DNA from 4 places in the Methylomonas albis genome. Region 1 is predicted to be linked to each of the others. Evidence: riboswitches for the same ligand, from Rfam matches in the RefSeq annotation. Region 1 holds a riboswitch; each other region holds the start of a gene.

The links. Region 1 has a riboswitch for cyclic di-GMP ahead of EBA_RS18675 (hypothetical protein). Riboswitches for the same ligand answer to the same signal wherever they lie in the genome.
Region 2: another riboswitch for cyclic di-GMP. It lies ahead of EBA_RS07560 (hypothetical protein); the one in region 1 lies ahead of EBA_RS18675 (hypothetical protein).
Region 3: another riboswitch for cyclic di-GMP. It lies ahead of EBA_RS08830 (PEP-CTERM sorting domain-containing protein); the one in region 1 lies ahead of EBA_RS18675 (hypothetical protein).
Region 4: another riboswitch for cyclic di-GMP. It lies ahead of EBA_RS16990 (VPLPA-CTERM sorting domain-containing protein); the one in region 1 lies ahead of EBA_RS18675 (hypothetical protein).

What each region holds. Positions count from the first base shown of each region.
Region 1 covers NZ_JACXSS010000001.1:4,068,614-4,072,620, forward strand. The annotation lists gene EBA_RS18660 (response regulator transcription factor) at 1-11, opposite strand, end outside; gene EBA_RS18665 (ATP-binding protein) at 1-1,362, opposite strand, end outside; gene EBA_RS18670 (hypothetical protein) at 1,567-1,842, opposite strand; cyclic di-GMP riboswitch class I at 2,219-2,302, shown strand; gene EBA_RS18675 (hypothetical protein) at 2,401-3,639, shown strand; gene EBA_RS18680 (PEP-CTERM sorting domain-containing protein) at 3,706-4,007, shown strand, end outside.
Region 2 covers NZ_JACXSS010000001.1:1,625,750-1,629,756, reverse strand. The annotation lists gene EBA_RS07565 (type 2 periplasmic-binding domain-containing protein) at 1-881, opposite strand, end outside; gene EBA_RS07560 (hypothetical protein) at 946-1,704, opposite strand; cyclic di-GMP riboswitch class I at 1,749-1,838, opposite strand; gene EBA_RS07555 (hypothetical protein) at 2,283-2,432, shown strand; gene gspM (type II secretion system protein GspM) at 2,541-2,978, opposite strand; gene EBA_RS07545 (hypothetical protein) at 2,872-3,483, opposite strand; gene gspL (type II secretion system protein GspL) at 3,549-4,007, opposite strand, start outside.
Region 3 covers NZ_JACXSS010000001.1:1,914,629-1,918,635, forward strand. The annotation lists gene EBA_RS08815 (SDR family NAD(P)-dependent oxidoreductase) at 1-362, shown strand, start outside; gene EBA_RS08820 (YdhR family protein) at 406-714, shown strand; gene EBA_RS08825 (class I SAM-dependent methyltransferase) at 864-1,937, shown strand; cyclic di-GMP riboswitch class I at 2,511-2,592, shown strand; gene EBA_RS08830 (PEP-CTERM sorting domain-containing protein) at 2,659-3,786, shown strand; gene EBA_RS08835 (carbohydrate binding domain-containing protein) at 3,866-4,007, shown strand, end outside.
Region 4 covers NZ_JACXSS010000001.1:3,690,061-3,694,067, forward strand. The annotation lists gene EBA_RS16985 (hypothetical protein) at 1-1,653, opposite strand, end outside; gene EBA_RS16990 (VPLPA-CTERM sorting domain-containing protein) at 1,786-2,751, opposite strand; cyclic di-GMP riboswitch class I at 2,842-2,922, opposite strand; gene EBA_RS16995 (nucleoside recognition domain-containing protein) at 3,378-4,007, shown strand, end outside.

The DNA of each region.
Region 1 (4,007 bases):
AATTGGGTCATGCGTACTCTCCTTAGCTAGTAACGGCAAACTGATCTCAACGCAGGCGCCGCCCGACTGTAAATTACTGAACTGTATTTTACCGCCGAGTCGCTTGATGGTGGTGTAGGTCAAGAACAATCCAACACCCATGCCCTGCTTATTACTTTTGACCGGTTGGTGCCCTGCAAACTCGATAAACTCAGCGGGCAAGCCCGGACCAAAATCCCTGATTTTCAAGTTTAATGTATCCTCGTTCCATTCAACATGAAACTCGATACCAGCATCGACCGGGGACGCCTCGGCAGCGTTATTAAGGATATTGATGATGGAGTGGGTCACCGTACGTTCCGCAATTACTCGCGCCTCCATATCGACATCCGGCGAAATAAATAGCTTGAGCCGAGTAGCAGCTTTATGCGTCCGCCACTGCCCCAGCACTTCATCGATATACTCACTTACCAGCATTACCTTACCGGACTCGGCCCGCATCTCGCCGGCGGAGGCCGACATTACCGACAAGGCCTGTTTGCAGCGGTCGATCTGCTGCTGAACAATCACCAGTTTCTGATGCAAATCCGGGTAACGATGCTCTGACAACTCTTCAGCCATCTCATGAGTTAAAATCGCAATCGTACCCAGCGGGGTCCCCATATCGTGCGCGGCGCTAGCGGCTAAGGTGCCCAGCGACACTACCCGCTCGTCTCGCAACGCGCTTTCGCGGGCATCGGCCAGATTGCGCTCACGCTCTTTTAAGGTTTTGGACAGCTCGACCACGAAAAAGGCCACTAAGCCGGCGCTAAACACAAAACCAAACCACATGCCAAATACATGCAGATTGAAATAGCGCCTGTCGTTCATCAAATGCATTTGTAACGTCATTTCCGGCGTCATTTCCGCCATCGCCGGATGAGCCATATGCGGCTCCACCGCCGGCAACGGTACGTTGTAGGCTATCAGTACCGTATAGACGCAGGACGTAATGATCACCATATTCCAGGCATAAGCCTGCGGCAGCATGATGGCGGTAACAATCAACGGCAACAGAAACACCCAAATGATCGGATTTGACGCGCCGCCGGTCAGATAAAGCAAATAAGCCAAGGCCAACACATCCATGCATATTTGCGAAAAAATCTCATGTTCGGTGACTTCCTCCGGCGTTCTCAGTCGCAACCAGGTATAGAGATTGAGTATCGAAATCGCAAAAATCGCCAGCCACAACTGGTTTTGCGGCAAATTGATACCCAGGCCATTCACTGCAAGAAACACCGCGACAGTGACGGCAAACAGCATCAGGTTTCTGAGGATGTATAGCCAACGCAGGTTTTCCCGAATAGATATTTCGGCTTTAGGCAGGATGTGTGAAAGCATAGAAACAACAGTAAATTGACGAAAGCTTATTGGCGATATCGCACCGCCGATCGTTTAAGAAGGCGCAAAGCCGATCAACTTAGGATGCCAGTACCCGAACAACGCAAAATCGATTTAGCTATACACGACGACATCACCCTTGCGCGCGTAAGGCGCATGTGACCGTTTATAACAAATCGGCGCTTTGAACGATAGTGTGGCATATCACGCACTTGCTAAGCGCCAGCCACCGTTTTTATCCACCCATCTCATGCTTAGCCAATACCAGAAAGTCATAGGCAACATCATGGCGAACCACTCCCAATCCTCGATTAAAAACAATTTGGCCACCCAGCCATTACCATCGAAATAGAGCGTCCAAGGCACGCAGTAAAAGGTAAAAACGATACTACTCCAGATCAGTAGCAACGCGCCTTTGCGAGTTTCTATACTGGATAGCGCCAGGAACACCCAGAGCGGGGTTTTATCGGTTTTTTGCATACTTCTTCTCCACTGAAAAATCTATCGCCAAGCCAATTAGCAGGGCAACAACCTAACAACAAATGACTAGAAAAGAAAGAAATTCCTGAGCGAATCCGCCAGAACAATCCTCTCCTCCCATTCCAGAAACCCTATCAGTAATTAAACTGTGTTATATAAAACAAGTCTCTGAGTTATTTCCCCGTGTTTCGACAACCACCCAACGAAACCACCCTACGTAAAAAGGTCACAATTCTTTGAAACTTATACATTTTATTAAGATGGCCGATTATTCGCTTTAGATACCGTGCTTGCTTCAGGGATTTGCTTTCCAGCTGCGGTTATCAGGTCTTCATTCCTGCCATGTCTACCGCTGGCTCATCGGCAAATCGGTGAACGCAAGGATTGCCACACCCGTCGTGAGGCGGGGCCGGAAAATCACGGTTCTTAAAAACAATTTAAAGAAGGCCGGATTGCCCCATGTACGACATGGGTGCTGAGCAAAGTTTGACGCAATGTGATTGATCAAGCTTTGTCGGTTTCGCTGTTGCATTTATTTTAATTAAAAAGAGGATGATCATGATTTTTCGCAAAACCGCTATAGCAGCTCTCTTGACAACCGGTCTGGCTGGCGTTTCCGGCCAAGCATTCGCGCATCAGTATTACAACTTGACGGGGGCAGGCACCGTGGCCTCCGGGGATTCCGCCATAGGCTTTGGGATTGCAAATAGCATTAACGGCACTGACGGTGTTTCAGCCAACTCCAACGGCACCAACCGCGTTGCCAACGGCACCAATACTTATACTGTCGGCGACTTAACCGCCAATACTTTGATACCAGGAACCGGTACAGCAGCTGCGACCGCTACCGAGGTATCCGGCAACCTGCCTTATATGTGGTACTCCGGTCAGCATACTTATGGTGGTACGGGCAATGTAGTCAAAGCCAACAGCTCAGTCGTAGGCGTCTCAGCCGGTGCCACCAAGCGTGAAATTTTTACCGGCAGCAGCGTTACTGACAATACCGGCTCTTTGGCCAATGTTACCGGAACTGGAAACGGCAACAGCATCACCTTGCCAAACGGTCAAGTGATACAAGCCCCGTCAACAGGAACTTGGGGTACCAATGTAACTACCGGCTTGTGGAATGCTTATAACGCCAAAAACACAGGCGCCAACGCGTCTACATGGGGCACAATCATGGCCGACCTGCCGACCTCGGGCCCAAATGCCGGCGATCATCCCTACATTGCAGTCGCCGGCAACTCAGCCGAAACCGGCCTTGGCCTGGATTACGGTTTGATTCATATCAGCTGTGGTGACAATAGCGCTACCGATAACTGCGCGACGACCGGCAACGTCTTAACCACCATCAGCATCAAAGCCGATACCGACTACGCTGCAAACAATCTCGCATCCGGCGGGTTGCTGGATGTAGCCTTGTATCGCGGCGCCGACTCCAGCTTAAGTTCAAGCCGCACAGCCGCGGCTGATATTACTGGCGCAGCACCGACCGACATTCAAGGCTCAGACCTGGGTGCGGCAATTTGGAGCGCTCATGCAACCAGTCTAAGTGATTTACTGTCTTTCAGCTTTATTTTCAACCAAGCCGAGTGGAATGCCACCGATACAGCTGGCCTATCGGAAACGAATGGTTTCTATACCTTGGTGGTTGGCGCTCACGGCGGCTCAGCGTTATCAGGCTTAACCTATGACGTGTTGGTTACCACTTCGGCGGTTCCAGTACCTGGCGCAGTTTGGTTGTTCGGCAGCGCAATGGCCGGCTTGATTGGCTTCGGTCGTCGTAAAAACGCTTAAACCCCTGATTATGTGCGGCAATGCAAAAACAGCATTGCCCCTCTTTTATTTTTATGAGGTAACACAATGGTAACTTCTTCTTTGTTCAAACAATCGACTTTGGCAGCGGCTATTGGCGGCCTGATGCTGGTAAGTACCAGCGCCAGTGCGCATCTGACTTACAACGCGGCTGGCCCTAACGTGAGTGATAACGATAACGCGTCATGGACCGGCGACGGCATGGACTCGGCATACGCCGGCAGTTTGCCAATTGCCTGGACGGCCTATATCGACAATCAGGGTGGCGTACCCTACTCTTTGACCGCCAGTTCGGCCGACGCTCAAGGGCAGACCGGTAACAGCAGCTATATTCTAGGCGCTGGTGCATA
Region 2 (4,007 bases), 2.4 Mb from region 1:
TTAGCATTTCCTGGCTTGTAGGCAGCACTAGCCAAAGTATACAAATCGCTCGCCCCCACTTTCAGGTCTTTCCAGCTATCCAGTTTGCCGGTCATGATGCTGGCGACTTGATCACGAGTCAAACTAGGCATACAAGCTTCGCTTTCGGCGCCAACGCAAGCATTACCCACGCCAAATTGTGCTTCTTGCAGCGCATTGCGCAATTTCAAAGTAGCACCGATACCAAATACTTGACCGCCTGCTGATTCAACATTCAACAAACCAACATCGGACGGATTAACCGCTGTACCTGATGTATTAACACCACGAAATTGCTCAGGATCAACGTCAGAAATACCGAAATCAGGAATTTCGCTTTTGAATTGACCTGCGGTAGTTGGCGAATACGTGCAAGTAGAAGTCAATAGACCAGTGCCTGTAGGCGCTGTACAAACGCTAGGATCGACGTTCAAAAATTCGACATGAGCAGCTGCGTTATTCCCTTTCGCGTCATCAATGAGTGGAGCAACACCTTTAGCAGAACCACCTACGCTACGTTTGTAAATCAGCAGGTTGGCTTTACCGCCAGCCAAACCGACTAATTGTGGGTTCAGCGGGTTCAATGTGCAGTAATATGCGTTTTGATCTTTACCACCGCCATTATCTTTAAATTTATAGATAGGCTGGGTTGAATCACACATACGATCTGCAGCAATTACAGACGTGCTGGTCGCCAAATGCTCAATATAGTCCAGCGCAGCAGAAGCACCTGACAAATAAATTTCATAAGTATCGGCAGGCGTTACTACGACTTTGCCGGCACCATCCAATGTGATAGCCGCTTGCGCTGTGCCAGCTAATAAGGCAGCAGAAACTGCTGCACCTAAGATTAATTTTTTCATTTTGTCTCTCGCTTGTTAAAAATTAGAGAGCCACTCCCGGATAAAGCCGGAAGTGGCCAAAAGCTTATACAGCCAGTGATTTACGACGGTTTAAGCGCAATACGCCCATCAGACCGGCGCCGAACATCCATACAGCAGCTGGTAGCGGCACGGAAGCAACAGGAGGCGCAGTAAAAGTCAGACTGTTGCCAGCCAATTTCCATTGACCAACAAATGTGCTTGCAATATTGTCACCAGTGTTTTGGTCCAATACGCCCAACTGAAAACCAACCGCATCACCATAGTTTGCTTGCGGGTCTTGAATCCAAGTACCCCAAACGCTAGCGGCATTAGCGTGCTGGCCAGTACCAGCGGAGTCACTATCCAAAGCCAATGTGCTCAGATTTTGTGAAGTAACGTTAGCAACTCTGCTATTGATATCGATTGCGTGGTTTTCTATACCTGAAGACACGTCAATTCCGAACAGAATACTTTGGGTAACAGCCAATGGCGCGTTACCTGTGATAGCGGCACCAAAATCAACAGAATTGCCGACAGCAACTGCGTATTTGATTTTGCTGGTGTTTGCACCGGTAATAAACGATGTCCAGTTGGTCAGAGCAGACAGGTCAAAATTCAAGCTGTAATTTGTGTTACTGACGTTGGCAACCAAGTCGTTGTAGGTCACGCCGGTATCCAGGGTAAAAGTTTTACCGGTAGTGATGTCGTAAGCAGACAAATAAGCTTCGTTTAAACCACCGCCGTTTTTCTCGATAGCAGCGTTAGCTGAACCAGCGCCTACCAACAGAGCCGCTGCAACCATAGTTTTTGCAAAATGTTTCATTGTTTATGCCTTATGTTTAAAAAATAAAAGTCTTAAATACACAAGGTGACAACCCAGCTATCTTGAAGTCTATCGCAGACATAAGACCTGAAGCTTTCCGTCCCCGCTTCGCAACGGGTTTGGCTTTTACACGCTTTCCTAAACTCAACACCATCTAACAGATAAACAGTGTCGCCTTTCCCCCGCTACCATTTTTTTCCACCTAACCTCCTCCCTATCCTCTTCCTTCGCCTGCTCCCTTTGCGTGCCATCCCTGTTCCTTAGTTACTCCAGAACTTCTGCTGAGCACCAAGCCCCTTGGTGCTTCAACTTGGGGTGGATTATTCCAGAGCAATAGCGGCGTTTCGGTTACAGCATTGTTAAATTCACGTGACATGTAATACATCTGTATTACGAATAAGCTGGCTAACGCGGGTAATCGGGAGCTGGGTTGCGGGTGTATCTCTTAATGACAGTGTCCCGGCGGGCGGGGGTTCTGATGCGAAGTCTTTTACAGCCTCAATAGCTATTTGACACTAAGGCGATTTATGCCAATAAAGTCCCCAAAGCAAGCAACTTTCCGTTGACTGAGCAGACTGGTGCTGAGCGAAGCCAAAGTAACCGAAGTCAGCCGTTCGCTGAGCGAAGCCGAAGTCAGCCGTTCGCTGAGCGGAGTCGAAGCGAACGACATATTTGGCATTGCTAATGGGTACAAACTTTCTCAAAAACCACCTAAAGAGAAGCTCTAAAAATCATCCGTTCATGCTTCCACGGGCTCAGCACGAACGGATAGGCGGTTGCTGTACCAAAGCCGCCGTTCGCGCCAAGCGGTTCGAATGGCAATTTTTAGCGCTTCCCTAAACACCCAGCAAAACTTTGCCATTGACAACGCCCTCTCCGGCATCGCTTGGTTTCTCGACATCGATTTGCAGCACCTGCAAGCGGTGCTTGGTTTCCAGAATCGCCAGCCACGACATCAATTTATCGAAAGGCAGATGCTCCAGCCAGACGCTGACTTTATCTTCGCCTTCCGGTGACAGGTGTTTGATCGCCGGCTTTATCTCCAGTTGTTGACTGCTGAAATCAACTATCGCCATCGGCGATTGATTTGCGCTACCTTCTGCCGGTGCGTCAACCACAGCCTGCTGCCGCAAGGCCGCTGCTTGATTGCCGACTTGTTGTAAATAGTTATAGATTTGCCCTTGCGCCTGGATTTTTTGCCTCAACGAGCGGCTCTGTTCGGCAAACGGTTGATAAAACGCCAAGTAAGCGCCATACACCAGCACGATCAGCAAACCGCCAACGGCCAACCACCGCTCTCTGGGCGTTAAATCGGCAAAACGCTGGCTTAGGTGATTTTTGAGAAAAGTTATACCCATTGGCAATGCCAAATATGTCGTTCGCTTCGACTCCGCTCAGCGAACGGTTGACTTCGACTTCGCTCGGCGAACGGTTGACTTCGACTTCGCTCGGCGAACGGTTGACTTCGACTTCGCTCGGCGAACAGTTGACTTCGGCTTCGGTCAGCGAACGGTTGACTTCGACTTCGCTCGGCGAACAGTTGACTTCGGCTTCGGTCAGCGAACAGTTGACTTCGACTTCGCTCATCGAACAGTTGACTTCGACTTCGCTCATCGAACAGTTGACTTCCACTTCGCTCATCGAACAGTTGACTTCCACTTCGCTCATCGAACAGTTGACTTCCACTTCGCTCATCGAACAGTTGACTTCCACTTCGCTCATCGAACAGTTGACTTCCACTTCGCTCATCGAACAGTTGACTTCCACTTCGCTCAGCACAAGTCTGCTCAGTCAACGGAAAATTGCTTGCTTTGGGTACATTTATTGCCGTAAATCGCCTTATGTCATTTTTCGCGAATCTCAAGTTGCGCCTCCACGCCTTTTGCGCCGCTATCGGCCGATTGAATTTTGACTTGCACAGTGATTTGCAACTGTTGTTTGAATTGCTCCAGCTGGCCGATGTCGTTGGCAACCACATGCAATTGCAAATTGCCGTTCAGATAATTGAATTTTTTCAAACGCACGGCCGGCGTGTCTTTCAACAGCAATCCGGAACGATAAATCAATCGCATAAAGCCGCTACCGACGAAATCGTGTTGCTTTCTGAGCTGCACCAATTGTTGATCGGCTTGGGCTTTGACATTGACGATGCGTTTCACATCCGGAAAGGTTTGCTTGAACAGCTCTTGGGTTTTAAGCTCCAACTCACTCAACTCGGCTTGTTGTTGCCAATAGGTATGCAATAGCGCATAGCTCTGCAGCACCAGCGCTACGCACAAAATCATGCCGGCCGGCAGCCACTG
Region 3 (4,007 bases), 2.2 Mb from region 1:
CCGCCGCCATCATGCAAGCCCAGCGGTGCGGCACGCTGATCTTTACCGGCGCCACTGCGTCGATGCGCGCCAGACCGCCGTTTACTGCATTCGCCGCAGCCAAAGCCGGCTTGCGGGCGTTGGCGCAAGGCATGGCGCGGGAATTCGGCCCCCATGGTGTGCATGTCGTGCATACGGTCATCGATGGCGTGATCGACGGAGACCGCGCTAGAAACCAGTTCTCCAGTTATGTTTCGGCCAAGGGCGACGACGGCTTGTTAAAGCTGGAGGCGATTGCCGAAACCTATTGGGCGCTGCACCGGCAACATCCCAGCGCCTGGACGCATGAGCTGGATTTAAGGCCCTTTAAAGAACCGTTTTGATGCGTTCGAATACTGATTCCACTAATTTAACCGAGAGTGACCCATGAAAATATTTTTATACGCGGAATTCCAAGTAGCCATTCCTTTCGATCAAATCGATTGGCGGCCCATCAACGTGGAAATGAAGCAATTTCCGGGGCTAAAGTCGAAAACCTGGTTAAGCGGCGTCAACAACCATACCGTTGGCGGCTTTTACGAATTCGATTCTATAGAAAACGCCCAAACCTATATCGACGGTTTGTTGCTGCCGTTTACCAAGCAGGTGAACGGTAATCTGTCGGTCAAACTGTTCGATGGCGAAATCACCCGTGACGCCAATATTGGTATGGATTCGCCGTTTTATAAGGTGTAATTGAGGCATGCACGCCAGCGCCCGGCGCTGTGAAAGAATGCTTACGGTGCCCGGCGGTGATGTCTATTAGTAAAAAATAATATTGTTCCTTCGCGACGAATTCAGTAGATTACATCGCCTCTTATTCTAAAACCGTATCAGGAAGATTTATGACCTTGCATTTGAACGAAGTCGACAACGCTAAACTGGAGCAACTCCAGGGAAAAGTCATCAACGATGTTGCCGGATCTTTGGGCCTGCTGACGGCCTACATCGGCGACAAGTTGGATTTGTACAGCGCGCTGTTGGAGATCAGCCCGGCCAGCAGCCGGGAACTCGCCGACAACACCGGCATGGACGAACGCTATCTGCGGGAATGGCTGTCCGCCAATGCTGCCGCCGGCTATGTCAATTATGATGCCGCGTCCGGCAAGTTTTCGCTGTCGGCGGAACAAGCGGTGATCTTTGCTGCGGAAGGCCATCCGGCCTGCATGCAAGGTTTCTTCCAAGCAGTGATGTCGGTGTATATCGATGAACCCAAGTTGACCGAGGTGTTCCGGTCCGGCCAGGGCTTGCCTTGGCGCGACCATAGCCCGTGCCTGTTCTGTGGCACCGAGCGTTTCTTTCGGCCGATGTACGCCATGAATCTGATCGATGTCTGGCTGCCGGAACTCGCCGGTGTGCGGGAGAAACTTGAAGCGGGCGCCAAAGTCGCGGACGTCGGTTGCGGCCACGGCTCCTCGACCATCCTGTTGGCCAAGGCCTTCCCTAACTCCACCTTCCATGGATTCGATTTTCACGCGCCGTCAATTGAGCATGCCCGGGAGCGTGCGCGGGCGGCTGGTGTCGCCAGCAACACTATTTTCGAAGTGGTCACCGCCAAGGAATATCCGGGTAAAAACTACGACTTGGTAACGATATTCGACGCCCTGCACGATATGGGTGACCCGGTCGGTGCGGCTAGCCATGTCGCCAGCACACTGGCTGAAGGCGGTACCTTCATGCTGGTCGAACCGTTTGCCGGCGATAGCCTGGAAGAGAACCTGCACCCTTTGGGGCAGATCTATTATTCCTTCTCAACCATGGTCTGCGTGCCGGCCTCCAAATCGCAAGAGGTAGGTCTGGGACTGGGCGCGCAGGCCGGGCAAAAACGGCTAACCGAAGTACTGAATGCGGCCGGTTTCAGCCAAGTCAGACGTGCCGCCACGACACCGACCAATCTGGTGCTGGAGGCAAAAATTTAACCTGCAGCCGTTCGCCAGGATTGCGCCGTAAGCAGGTTTGGCCACTGCCATTGCTTGACCCGTAATGCCGCAAATAGCGGTTTTAACGTTTCTGGTAGTGTGCTTGTGCAGGACGTTTACGACTGCATTCTTAGGGGGTGACCGGTGGTCGACGCCCCCACTTTTGCTGTTTCGGTCGCCTGCCGGCGTCGGTCAGTTGCTAGAGATTCAACATCGATGCAGTCTTCGTAGCCGGCGGTAAATGCCGGTTCTTCGGCAGAATCCAAAATTCCCCCATTATTTTTTTAATCTCCGTTACACCAGCCGGATATTTTAAACCACGCAAAATAAGTTATTCGCCACAGTCTATGGGGCAAATCCCTTAAATATCGTTCTCGCGGATGTGATTCCGAATTGTCTTAACGGTTAAAGCTTTATTTGTAAATAATGACTTACGTGTTTTGTAAGCGCTTGGCACAAATATTGTTTTATGTTAACTGGTTCTTTATCACATTCTAATATTTTCATATTCAGTCGCGAAGGATTGCAAGAAGGTGTTGCAGGCGTCTGCGCGGAAACACTGTGCGTAAAGAAACCGCCCCTTGCCGACCCTGCTGTGAAGCAGGTACGGAAAGTCGCGGGGCTTGCACTAATGCAAGTCAGCCGGATTGCTCCCATGTGATAGGGGTGTGGCATTTGCCGCGTATCACAGAATTTATTTAATGGAATTAATGGAACAATTATGAGCACAAACTTTCAATTAACCGCAATTGCCTTATTACTGAGCGTCTGCGGAATCTCACAGGCTTCCTTGACCGCCAGCAGCGGTCCGGTCGGTTTCAATGGTACAGCGACGGTCATCGCAACGGGCGGGCAGGTCGCATCCGCTACCAATTCGAATAATAATGCGGCGATTGCCACTGTCGCGATAGGCCAGTTTAATGCGGCTAGCGGCGTGTTGACCGGCGTTGATCTGCAATTGGATTCTAGTCGGACCCAAACCATCAATGGCGCCGGCAATAAAAACAACGGTCCGGGTAGAACCGTCAACGGTAGCGGCACCAGCAGTGCCTTGTTATCCGCCGCCGGTGTCAGTGCTGGCTTTAGCCCTAATTTGAGTCAAACCGGATCGGGTTGTAGTTTGGCCATGGGGCCAACCGGCGCTATCAGTTGCAGTTGGGGGCCAACTTCATCAGCCGCTACCGCGACGGCAACCACTGTTGCGGTGGACGAGCAAAATCTTAATGATTATGTAGGAAACGGTTCGGCGAATGCTTCATTGAGTTTGCCGACTTTGTCGGCTACCACCACCATGTCGTCGACCATGGGGCAAGCAGGTAGCGGTTCGAGTGCCACCTATAAAGTCAACTGGGCCGGCACGCTGCAAGCCAACTTCAGCTACTTGTTGCATTCCTTGGCTTCTTTTGACGGTGCCGGCGAGTCCAACACCCTGATTTTGGATTTCGGCAATGTCGCCCAAAATAGCGTTAACTCGATGAATTTTAGCTTGTTTAATCTGGCCAATGCCGACCGCATCGGTTTGGATTTTGATAGTGTGAGTGGTAGCGGCGATACCGGAGCCTTCGATACCGGCTTATCCACATTTACCAATCTCGCCGAAAGCGGCAGCCAGTCGTTTATTGCTAATCTGTTGACCGCAAACACCGGTGCCTTCAGCGCGCAATATCTGCTTAATCTGTCCGATGCGGATTTGGGTGCCAGCAGCACCCGCCAAAACTATCAATTGACATTGAATCTGACAGGCAATGTCGTGGCGGCGGCTGCCCCAGTGCCAGTGCCTGGCGCGGTCTGGTTGTTCGGTAGTGCCTTGGGTTTTGCCGGTTTACTGAGAAGAAAAGTCAACGCGTGATCTCAGCCGTTAACGCCGCGTGCCCGAATAGAGTGGGCGCTCGGCGTTAACACCTAAAACGGTTAACGAGGGAACATATATGAAACTGACAACAGGATTGTGTGTCGGCTTGGCGATGGCGGTACCAGCCGTGCAAGCAAATTTGGTCGCCAACGGCAATTTCGAACAGCCTGCGAGTTTGGCGGCAGTGCCTGGTTACCAATACTTACCCAACAACGACA
Region 4 (4,007 bases), 380 kb from region 1:
CAGATTGGCAACCCGATAAGTGACATCGTCGCTGCCGTCGACAAAATCATCGTCGGTCAACGCGCCGCCAACCACTTTGACATCGTCGGAGGCTGTTGCCTTGTTAAAACCACTTGGCAACAAACGGTTATCCTTCAGATAATGATGGCCTCTCAGCAAGGTGTAGGTCACCTCACCGTTATTGTCGCCCATGATCGACTCGTAAACCTGGACTTGGTCCGGCGCAGTGATCAGGTCGTAATGTGGCTCGAAGCCGGCGGGATTACTGTCGGCATCGACACCGACCACGCTGCCGTTAGCATTAACCTTACCCGACTCCCAAACCACATTGCCCTGGCTGTTTTTGACGGCCACGTGCAACAGCGCGCGACGGGAAGGATAAGCAGACGGCAGTTTGTGGCCGGTGGTACTGTTGACGCGTAACACAAACTCCAGTTTGCCTTTCGCTCCGCTTTGCTGAGTATTCAGCAAGGTAGCTGCACTTTGCAGCATGGTGTCGGTGGCTGCCATGGTCGCGGCAAAATTGTTCGACAACACACCCAACTGAGTTTTATTGGTATTAAAAATATCCAGCATCAGCTTGTTACCGCCGACGAATTCGTGAATGGCGAAATTGTTTTTCTTAGTTAAAGCAGCCATGTTACCCGATGGCTGAGTGGAAATATAAACACCGTCTGTACGCGACATATGACATTGCTGGCAACTTTTCGCCAATGGGCCGGCTGGTGCCAGATCGTTGTTATAAGCACTATGCACCCATTCCGAATAAGGCATTTGTTCCGGGAAACGCGATTCCAGGGTTGGGGTCAGGATGTTATCGTTTTCATAGACCGTCGGAGTTTTCAAGTCATGGCAAGTACCGCAAAGCTTGGAACCTGAAATATGCGCGCTATATTGCGGCTTGGCTTTGAGTGCACCACCCAGAGCGGCGTTGTTTTGCATAGGCCCCGGAAATATAGTCGAATAAGGGCCGTACATGATCCGATTGGCGCCGCTGAGCGTCATATCGATTTTATAACCGCCTGTGGAGCCATCTAGGGTTCCCAGCGTAGGATCATCTTTGACCTGATGACACAAACTACAGCTCACACCATCCGCAGCTAAATCATGACGCGAATTCGTAGGACTCAAAATGCCCGGCAGTACCGTGTTATTGACATCCACGGTGTCGAAGATATTAAAACTCTGGCTAACCGCTTTGGCATCGGCATTGACCATCGGTGCGTGACATTTGGTACAGGTGTCGTTGATTTCCGCAGACAGCGCGGGATGCTTTTTCAGTTCGCTTTTGACTTTGGCACGCCACAATGGATCGCGTGACGAGTTGGCCATCATGGTGGCACTCCAGGCTTCGCGAATGGAAACGTCCTTGCCGTTGTTATCGAAATAAGCCAGCGGGCTACCGTTACCGGTACAACCGACTGGAGAATTGACGTAGCGACATTGGGCGGTGGTACTGTCATGGCAGGAACCACAGTTGGCCGAACCCATGAAGTGGGCAATGCCACCGCTGATGGATGGCAAGTAAAACGATGGATTGCCGCTACTGGCGGGCAAGTTCTCGAACGCGAACAGGTTGCTACTATTGAAAAGCACAACCAGAAAAATCAGCCAGGGCGTCCGTCCCGGGGCTGGCAAAATGGATCGAGTCATATCCTATCCTTTATTATTTTTTTAGATTTCCTTGAGCCGAATTCATCCGCCCAATCACAGCCGGTTGCCGATGTATCGGGTTCAAGACCAAAGCGCGGCGACTTGCGCCGCGCTGGTAGTGCGGTGTAGTGCTTAAGAAAGGGTTTTTTTTCGTCTTCCCGTGACACCCAGGCCGGCTAAGGCACTACCGAATAACCAGACGGCGCCGGGAACAGGCACGGCTGAAGTGGTTATATTCAACTGATAATCCGCCACACCAGCTTTCCAGGTGCTAAAGTCAACACCCCCCAGATAAATACTGTAAACATGTCCCGCTTGCGCAGTGAATGTAAATGCGTGAGCCACAGTACTATCAACGTAATCGCTATAACCAATATTGGTTAAGCCAATCGTGCCAAACGGATTGTTCATGTCGTAAGGATGAAGGGTCGTTCCTCCAGGTGAATAGGTACCGTAATTATTCCAACCACCGTGATGTACATAGGCAGCGGTTTGACTATCCATACCGTCGAAAACCGTGATACCGAAACGCGAATATCCCAGTCCCGCTGTCAACACCTCGAGGTTAGTTAGATTCAAGGTCACATTTTGCGTTACATCCGACTCGATCAAGCCGATGTCGGTTTGATGTTTCCAACCGGTCGTCACACCGCCGGTGCTACCACCCGTGTCACGCCAGGCACCACCGCCGGTGTCGATATTCGCAGCGTAACCGTAACGCGCTTGCGCATCGGCCTGGGAAATCTCCGCGCTGTCTCCGGTGGAAGTCAGATGGGCCCCCCAGTTCAACTGCGAAGTACCGCCGTAGTTAAATGGGGTAGCCGAAGTGTACTGAGTAGGATTACTCTCGTTGGTTCCGTAAAATCCGCCGCCAGTTTGACCGCCGCCAGTATAAGCTTGGCCAGCAACGTAATTGATTGCACGCGTTGAGTTGGTGCAGCTAGTACAAAAACCGTATACCCAGCCGTCTGTTGCGGCATCGTTGGCGGCTATAAAGGTGTTGTACATCGTGGTACTAGCAGCCGCGTTGAATGACAAAGCGCCGCCAGCCAAGGTTGTGGCAATTGCCAGGGTTAAACGGGAAGGTTTGAATCTCATAATAGGCCCATAATTTTTATTAGATCAGCACTAACCATGATGAATTTGTCGCTCTCTAACCTGTAGTGGTATGAAAAGCTCCGTTTCATCACAGGCAACCCGGCCGTCTCGCATCCTGCGAGACCCATGGTTTTCCGACCCCGCTTCACAGCGGGTGTAGCTTTATTGGTTTTTTGAATATCCCGTTCAATGATCAATCCGTGACCAAATCCATTAACCTTACGATGCCGCTTTATCCATTCCGCAAAAAACACCGATGCATTTGGTTTTAGCCGGCTATTGCCGACACGGCCACCTCGACCGCGATAAAAGGCAATCAAATTGTGCGCCAAAATAAACTTTCCCAAAAATCAATTAGTTAGCATATTATAAATCCATAATAGTCAGCCTTATCACGCAATCAGATATGCCATTTATGTGATATGACACAATTTAATAAACCAACCAGTTTCAATCAGCAATATTGGTATGTTTCAAAAACCAATATTCAGTCAGCGGAGCCATTTTCCAGCAGCATCTCGACTTGAATTATTTCATTCAAATCAGCAACGGCTGATTTTCAATCGCCTCCCTGCTTTGTTGGTAAAATGCGATCAGTTGTTGCCACCCCACTGTCGTCCGTCATTGTGCTTAACTTAATCTGGGTGTTTTTTTTCCTGTCCGCATTTATCGTCGCGGCGTTTAAGTTATGGGTGCTGGGCGATACCAAGGTATTTGCTGAGTTGATGACGGCGATGTTCAGCCTGTCGAAAACTGCGTTCGAGATTTCGTTGGGCTTGAGCGGCGTATTGGCCTTGTGGTTGGGCATCATGAGAATCGGTGAACATAGCGGCTTCATCAATCTATTGACCAAGGCGCTCAATCCGCTGTTCAGCCGCTTGATGCCGGAGATACCGAAAGATCACCCGGCGCTGGGTGCGATGGTGATGAATATCGCCGCCAACATGCTGGGCCTGGACAATGCCGCAACGCCGATGGGCATCAAGGCGATGCAGGAAATGCAAACTTTGAATCCGCATCCCGAGCGCGCCAGCGACGCGCAGATCATGTTTTTGGTGATCAACACTTCGTCGGTAACGCTGTTTCCGGTGACGATCTTCGCTTACCGGGCTCAGCTCGGCGCCGCCAATCCGACCGACGTGTTCATCCCGATCCTGATCGCGACCTATATGTCGACGCTGACCGGCTTGCTGGCCGTCGCCACCGTGCAGAAGATCAATCTGCTGGACAAGGTGGTGTTGAGTTATCTCGGCGGC